2 regions of the Brevibacillus sp. BD137 genome follow, and region 1 is predicted to be linked to the other one. Evidence: riboswitches for the same ligand, from Rfam matches in the RefSeq annotation. Region 1 holds a riboswitch; the other holds the start of a gene.
The links. Region 1 has a riboswitch for cobalamin ahead of ODZ53_RS27405 (energy-coupling factor ABC transporter permease). Riboswitches for the same ligand answer to the same signal wherever they lie in the genome.

Region 1 (4,212 bases):
TAGCTTACAAGGCTGTCGCTGATGCGCATAACCTGCCGTATGCTTCTATCGAAGAAGTTTTGCTGGTGAAAAACTAGCTTCAACGGTAAATAGAAAAGAAGAAACTGCTTGTCCGAGTTTACGGCAAGCAGTTTTTTTATTTAAACTCTCCTCCAAGCTATATAGATCAACATTTCACGAACGAACCCCTTTAGTCGTCCACTTTCATGAAAGACTAATCCCCCTGTGTGTGGTGGTGCTGTTAGGATTTGCCTGCTTACTTGGAAATATGTATCACGTATAAAGGTTACATCCTCCCGAAAAAGTATGGTATTCTACTATGAGGTAAAAAGGTAGAAACGGAGTAAGGAGTGCAGCCGATGTATCAGCTCATAAGAAAATATCTGTTCCAGCAAGATGCGGAAGAGATTCATGAAAAGACAATTGGTGCCTTAAGGCTGGTGGAGGATTCTGCTCCAGGCAAAAGCATCCTGAAGATGATCTATCAGGTAAAAGACCAGCGGTTGGAGAACAAGCTGTGGGGAATGACGTTTCCGAATCCAGTCGGACTTGCAGCCGGTTTTGATAAAAATGCAGAAGTTTATCATGCGCTGGGTGCTCTTGGTTTTGGGTTTGTGGAAATCGGGACATTGACGCCGCAGGGGCAGCCAGGTAATCCAAAGCCCCGATTGTTCCGATTGCCGGAACATCAAGCTGTCATTAACCGGATGGGCTTCAACAATCACGGTGCTTATCTGGCTTCCCAGCATTTGGTCGACTACGCATACTCAGATGTTCCGATTGGGATTAACATTGGGAAAAACAAAGTAACGCCGAATGAAGAAGCGGCCATCGATTATAGCAAATGTATGGACATGCTCTATGCATACGGTCACTATTTCGTCATTAACATCAGCTCTCCAAATACCCCGAATCTTCGTGACTTGCAGGAAACGGAGAGCTTGCGTCATTTGGTGCGTGCAGTAAAAGAAAAGGCAACCGAGATGGAAGGGCGTTCCATCAAAAAAAAGCCGATTTTGTTGAAAGTAGCGCCAGACATGTCAGATGAGCACATGCGCGATGTGGTTCACGCTGCTGTAGAAGAGGGCATTTCCGGAATTATCGCTACCAATACGACACTGTCACGTGAGGCCGTTTCCGGACATCGATTTGCCGAGGAAGCGGGCGGATTGAGCGGTAGACCTCTTACAGAGCATTCCACTGCTTGGGTGAAGGAGATTTATCAAGAAGTAGGAGACAAGGTACCAATCATCGGTGTCGGCGGTATTTATAACGGCGAAGACGCCTACGCGAAAATCCGGGCAGGAGCCAGTCTTGTTCAGGTGTATACGGGGATGATTTATCAGGGCCCAGGTATCGCCAAACAAATCAACAAAAAACTGCTCAAGCTCATGCAACGCGATGGTTTTAAACATATTAGTGAAGTAATTGGCGTAGACGCAAAAGAATAGAAAGAATAAGTATGCATAGGTCGATGGCTCCGTTTGTAGTGGGTCATCGACTTATGCGTTTTTGCTTATATTCTTCCGATTTATGTAGTGATCCGGTATAATGATGTGGGACAAACATGAATTGTCAGTCAATTGCATATAGTCGGCGTTAGGTGCCTTTATGTGACGCATAAAGGGTAACAGGGAATCGGGTGAAAGTCCCGAGCGGTCCCGCCACTGTAACCAGGGAGCTCTCTTTGAGAAGGAAACCACTCATCTTCGTATGGGGAAGGACAAGGAGCGCATGGATCTGGAAGCCAGGAGACCTACCTAGTAGCCACACCCACAGAACCTTCGCGGAAAGGAGCGGTGAATACGAGGCAATGAGGCTGTCTAGTCAGTCTGTTGTTTTGTGTGCACATCTCGTCCACTGATGGATGGGATTTTTTTGTTTGGAGGAAAGAATGAAAGTCAGTGAAGGAGGATAAACATGAATCGATCTCGTCTCGTATCTACTTGTTTGATGATCGCGGGCTTTGTCTTGTATTTTTTGCTCAATGAACCTGAAACAGGACATGCAATGCACATCATGGAAGGGTATTTGCCATTATCCTGGGCCTTATTTTGGTGGGCTGTGTTCTTGCCATTCTTTATTCTTGGGATTCGCTCGATTAACAAGATTGTAAAAGAACATCCCGAGATGAAGCTCCTTATTGGCGTTGCAGGAGCATTTGCATTTGTTTTATCTGCACTGAAAATCCCTTCGGTTACAGGCAGCAGCTCTCACCCGACTGGAACGGGTCTTGGCGCCATTATGTTTGGGCCTTTTGCGATGTCTGTGTTAGGGAGTATGGTGCTCTTGTTTCAAGCCTTGCTTTTGGCACATGGAGGTTTGACTACGCTAGGGGCAAATGCTGTATCTATGGCAGTAGTAGGACCCATGGTGGCATACGGAATCTATCGGTTGATTATGAAAGTGGCCGGAAGTCAGCGTCTGGCGGTTTTTGCCGCGGCGGCTTTGGCTGATCTCGCTACCTATGTGGTGACTTCGCTTCAACTGGCACTCGCATTTCCAGCTGAATCTGGCGGAGTGTTGGCCTCGTTTGCCAAATTCGCAGGAATTTTTGCCTTCACGCAAGTACCGCTCGCTATTAGTGAAGGTCTGTTGACCGTTCTTGTTTGGAACTGGTTGTTATCTTATAACGCAAAAGAGCTTACACAGCTTCGTTTGCTCAAACGGGAGGAATCGCTGTGAAAAAAGGATGGAACTGGCTTTTACTCTTGGGGGTAATCGTACTGGCTACTGTCCCGTTGTTGCTGGTGCAGGATTCGGAATTTGGTGGCGCAGACGGCGTGGCAGAAGAAGCGATCAAGGAAATCGCTCCGAGCTACGAACCGTGGTTTCAACCGCTGATAGAACCGCCAGGGGGAGAGACGGAGAGTCTATTGTTTGCGGTGCAGGCGGCGTTGGGAGCGGGAGTGGTTGGCTACGCCGTGGGCTTGTACAAAGGTCGGTTGGATAAACGCAAAAAATGAACGGGCTGCAGCTTGATTCTCTCTCTTATCAAAACAGGCTAAAACATCTGCCGCCAGCTCATAAGCTATTGCTGGCGAGTGCAATGTTACTGCTCGTCCTGGTGGGACATGTATGGATGCAGATGGCGGTCGTGGTTTGGATGACGATATGGGTAGTGGTGTATGCCCGTATTCCGGTCCGTATCTACTGTGCCTTTATGATCGTGTCACTCTCGTTTTTCGCGGCGGGGCTCCCTGCACTATTGATTGAAGGGGCGAGAGCAGGAGGAGTACAGGTCCAGGTCGCGGCAGCATGGGAATTCGGTTCGTATGTGCTCTATGTGCCGATGTCCTCCTTCAGTAAAGTTTGGATTTTATTTTGGCGGACCATGGCGAGCTTATCTTGCTTTGCTTTCCTTTTGTTTACCGTGCCGTTTGCCGAAATCTTGCAGGTGCTTCGCCGGCTTCATATGCCTGTTCTTGTGACTGACTTATTAATGATCATGTATCGGTTTATTTTTGTGTTGGTAACGATTTCTCACCAGCTCTGGATTGCCCAACGTTCGCGCGGAGGTCATCGCGGCTTCCGGGCGACACTTCGGGATGCAGGGGTTCTCGTTGCGCAATTGTTTGTCAGAGCGATGCGCAAATACGAAGCTCTGCACAAAGGAATGGCGGCAAGAGGTTTCGGGGAGAGCATGCAGGTGCTCTCGTTTCATTCCCATGCCCGCTCGCGCCGCTATGAGTGGGAATCAATCGCAGGCTGTATGCTGCTGGTGCTGCTTGAGTGGTGGACAGGAGGTTGGCGGTTATGACATCACGGTTGTTGGAGTTCATCGATTTGCAGTACACGTATCCGGGAGGGCGGGGACCAGTCCTGTCAGGGCTGTCCTTATGGATTCCAGAGGGGAAAAAGTGTGTTCTTTTGGGGCGGAATGGCTGTGGGAAGTCGACCTTGTTCTTGCATGGAAACGGGATCATCGAGCCACAGCAGGGACAGGTGCTGTGGAAGGGGAAACCGCTTGTCTACAAACGGGTCGCATTGCAAGAGATGACGCAAAAGGTAGGCTTGGTCTTTCAAGATCCCGAGCATCAGTTGATCGCAAGCACAGTGGCGGAAGATATCTCCTACGGTTTATGCAATCAGAAGCTGCCCGTGGACGTAATCCGGGCAAAGGTAGAAAAGGTGCTGGATGCATTCGGGTTAAGAGAGCTGGCAGAAGCTCCGATTCATCATTTGAGCCTGGGACAAAAACGGAGACTGGCA
Region 2 (4,212 bases), on a different contig from region 1:
GTATTTTGGCAAGCTCTTTGCGTGGATAGGAATGAAGCTTTTTCTCCTGAAGCAAAATATCTCCTGCATCTGCCTTGATGACCCCTGAAATCAATTTCAGCAAGGTGGATTTACCGCTTCCATTTGGTCCGATAATGCCAAAAAATTCTCCCTTGTCCACGCAAAAATCGATTCCGTACAAAACTGGCGTATCCTGATACGATTTTTGCAAGCTGTGCACATTGATCATGGCATACGTTACCTCTTCCTAAAGCGTTTATTTTGCTTCAATAAATACGCGAAAAACGGTGCACCCAGAAATGCTGTCACGACACCGAGCGGGATTTCCGTTGGACTTAGCAGCATTCTGGCGAGAGTATCGGCCCACAGCACATAGATACCACCGCAGATCGCAGCCATCGGCAGTAAAATTCGATAGTCAGGACCGACAAGCATACGGACGAGGTGCGGTACCACCAGGCCAACGAACCCGATAATTCCCGCGATAGAAACCGCCGCTGCCGTCAGGAGTGTCGAGACGACCAGAACCACCAGCTTCGTTCGATCTACATGGACGCCGAGATGCGCAGCCTGCCGCTCGCCTAACGCAAATAGGTTCAAGGAACGCGCATAGCTTACCAGCACCATTCCGCCTATGACCAAGTACGGAATCAAGACATACGTGAAGGCCCAGCCCCGAAATGACAGGCTGCCCATCAGCCAGAACACGATCTCATTCACCGTCTGATCCGATAGCGACACCATAAAGGAAACGAGTGAGCCGAGAAAAGCCTGCACCACAACACCAGACAAAATCAGGGTCTCCGTTTGCAGCTTTCCTTGCGTGTTCGCGAGTCCGAGTACGATCCATAAACTGAGCAGTCCTGTAAGAAAAGCGACAACAGGCGTGCTCCATGCACCCAAAAAGCTGATTTGCAAGCCAAACAGGATCAAAAAGGCTGCTCCGACAGCAGAACCGGATGCCACGCCCATCGTAAACGGATCTGCGAGCGGATTGCGCAAAACTCCCTGAAAGCCCGCCCCCGCAAGAGACAAGCAGGCGCCTATCAAAACAGCCAATACAACGCGTGGAAAACGAACCTTCATGACAATTTGCTCAGATGACTCCGGCCACGTTACCGTGATCCACTCAGACAAGCCCGGGATTTGATGGAGCAGGATGAGCCATACCTGCGAAATGGGGAGGTGTGCCGCCCCCATCGAGATACTGATGACTATTGATGCCAGAAGGACGAGACAGCTGGCTCCTCCCCATAGGAACAATCGTTTCTTCATTTTATTTCACCAAGTCAGGGTAAATCGCCTTCGCTACTTCGATCAAGCCTTGTGTAATACGCGGACCGGGACGGGACAAAATATTTTGGTCCATGCCAAAGATTTGTTTTTCACGAATCGCCTTCATTTTATCCCAGCCATTACGCTTGGCGATCATATCCTCCAGCTTGACGCCAGTCTTTTCATCGGTAATTCCGCTCGCATACAAAATGACGTCTGGATCGTTTTGCAAAATCTTTTCTTCACTGATCGGATTCCACCCCTGTGTGTCAGAAGCAATGTTCGTCGCTCCAGCCAATGTGATGAGCTCGTCCATGAATTCACCTTTTCCGACTGTCCAGCCTGGGGAAAACTCAAGGTATACCTTTTTCTTCTCTTCCGGTTTTACATTTTTCACTGCATCTTGAACGTACGCGATATCCTTCTTCATTTGCGCGACAACTTTTTCGGCTTGTTCTTGTTTGTTAGTGATAACTCCCATCGCCAACACATTGTTTAGGATGTCATCCATCTTTGTCGGATGGGTAATATAGACGGGCATCCCGAGAGATTTGAGCTTGTCAGCCACTGGCTTCTCCATCGAAATCCCACCGACGACCATATCTGGTGTTTGAGCGAGAATCGCTTCTTCATTCGGTTTGACGACGCCGCCAATTTTCGGTTTTGTCTTCGCCGCTTCTGGATAGTCATCATAGTCTGAGACAGCTACGATCCGATTTTCCAAGCCTAATGCGAACAAAATCTCTGTCTCGGCAGGTGATGTGGAGACGATTCGCTCAGGAGCTTTTGCAAAGGTTACTTCTTTTCCTGTCGCATCCTTGACTGTCAACGGATAAGTTGTTTGTTTTGCAGACTGCTCGGCTGTATTCTCTTGCGGTGCTGTCTGCGGTGCACTGGTTTGTCCACCAGGTGCTGGCTGGCTGTTATCGTTACCCGCACAACCTGCGAGGCTCGCCGCAACAAGTAGTGGGATCATGAATCGCAATGAACGTTTCATATGTAAAACTTCCTTTCTGCGTGTCTGATTGACTGTACCTTCCAATAAAAAAAGCGACCCTTGCTTCCATTCGGAAATCAAAGGGTCGGTACCTCAGGGCAAACAGACAGGATGGTCTGCTTCCTGAAATAGGCCGATCCTTTCCGCGAAGGCAACAGGCACAAAAACAAACAGGCAGGTCTCCTGGCTTACGGCTGAGGAACGAGCCGATTTACAGTGGCGGGACCGCGTCGGATTTTCACCGACTTCCCTTTTCACCCGATCTTTTTGAGAAAAGACGAGGCACCTATTTGCTGTTACGTTTGAAATTGTCACAGTCCATGACTCATCCTACATCATAGCATTCCTTGGATGAAAAAAGAATGACAAACACGTAAGCCAATACTTTCTTGCCAGCTAAAAATGAAAACGCCTGAACAAAAGGTTCAGGCAAATGGACTGCTTTTGGCAAAGCTTTTACCCTCGTTTGTGCAAATAATCCAGAATGCCCATGGCGCACACCTGTAAGTCGAGCTTGAGTACTCCGAAAACTTCGTGGTCATCATTGATGCCTTGTGACTGTAGATGCTCCGAGACTCGTTCCAATAACTTACGAGACAGATCAGCATATGTTTGTCCAGCAGCAAGTGTTGATTCTCCTTCCGCCACAAACACAGGGAGCCACTCACGTATTTGGCAGTACACATCGTCTACCTGTTCAGACATCCCAAAATGACCAAAGTAAATGCGATTCAGCTTGCGCGCTTCAAATCGACGTAGAGACGCTAACATGGCATCCGGGTCAAACTGATTCGGAGAAGTAGATGGCAGCACGAGGTGTATACCATCCTTTTTAAGCTGCGGATAAAGGACACCTGCCGTATCACCTGTGAACATGCCGCGGCTAACGGGATCGTAGATGCTGAAGTGATGATTGGCATGCCCTGGCGAATCCAGAAACTCGAACATGCAATTCGCCCCGATTTTTAGTATATCTCCGTCTCCACGAATCAAAATCCGCTCTTCGGGAACAGCTTCAATCGGATCAAACAATCGATCAAAATCATCATGATACACCGCTCTCGCCCCTGCGATCAGTCGGCTTGGATTAACGAGGTGACGTGCACCTTTTGGATGGACGACGATCTTTGCGTTTGGGCAATCCTTTAGAAAAAGTCCCACTCCTCCCGCATGATCCAAATGAATATGCGTCACAATGATGTATTTTACTTGTTCCGGGGTAAAACCGAGCTTGGCGAGGCCGGTCTTGATGTATGGGACGGAGGGGCTTGGCCCTGTTTCAACCAAAGTCAGTTCTTCTTCAGCGATGACATAAGTCCCCGTGCGTTCCGCCCAGCCCATATCGAAACCGTCTATTAAATGGATGCGCTCCCCTAAGTAAATTAGCTGTGATGATTGCATGTCAATGCTCCTCCTTTTCAAAGGTGATTTTGTTGCGAGAATATTTACACTTTATCATCAATTTGGGACGTACTGGGAATATCAACACAAATTCTTCATATTTTCATCGTAATATGAGGGTAGTAAAAGCAATTCCTTTACCTGGAGGGGTGCAAAATGGGTCAGCTTTTCTCTGAGTTACGACCTGAGCATGAGAAGTTTATCAAGAAGCAGCGAATGTTCTTCGTTGCCTCTGCTCCTATGGACACAGATGGTCACGTGAATCTTTCACCGAAAGGGTACGATTCCTTTCGCATCATATCGCCTACCGAGGTGGCCTATTTAGACCTGACCGGAAGCGGAAACGAAACCAGTGCACATCTACAGGAAAATGGCCGGATTACTCTCATGTTTTGCGCCTTTGAAGGCCCCCCTCTCATCATGCGCTTATTCGGCAAAGGAACGGTTATTCTCCCAGATTCGCCTCGGTGGGATGAGCTCGTAAAAGACTTCCCGCCTCTGCCCGGTGCTCGTCAAATCATTACCGTAAACGTACAGGA

Region 2: linked by a shared signal. The riboswitch ahead of ODZ53_RS02955 (helical backbone metal receptor) and the one ahead of ODZ53_RS27405 (energy-coupling factor ABC transporter permease) in region 1 are both predicted to bind cobalamin.

Annotation. Positions count from the first base shown of each region.
Region 1 is NZ_JAOTNO010000020.1:35,029-39,240, forward strand. Features, by position in the region: gene ald (alanine dehydrogenase) at 1-77, shown strand, start outside; gene ODZ53_RS27400 (quinone-dependent dihydroorotate dehydrogenase) at 360-1,451, shown strand; cobalamin riboswitch at 1,585-1,778, shown strand; gene ODZ53_RS27405 (energy-coupling factor ABC transporter permease) at 1,921-2,685, shown strand; gene ODZ53_RS27410 (energy-coupling factor ABC transporter substrate-binding protein) at 2,682-2,966, shown strand; gene cbiQ (cobalt ECF transporter T component CbiQ) at 2,963-3,760, shown strand; gene ODZ53_RS27420 (energy-coupling factor ABC transporter ATP-binding protein) at 3,757-4,212, shown strand, end outside.
Region 2 is NZ_JAOTNO010000001.1:546,755-550,966, forward strand. Features, by position in the region: gene ODZ53_RS02945 (ABC transporter ATP-binding protein) at 1-229, opposite strand, end outside; gene ODZ53_RS02950 (FecCD family ABC transporter permease) at 238-1,275, opposite strand; gene ODZ53_RS02955 (helical backbone metal receptor) at 1,277-2,272, opposite strand; cobalamin riboswitch at 2,429-2,577, opposite strand; gene ODZ53_RS02960 (MBL fold metallo-hydrolase) at 2,729-3,673, opposite strand; gene ODZ53_RS02965 (pyridoxamine 5'-phosphate oxidase family protein) at 3,830-4,212, shown strand, end outside.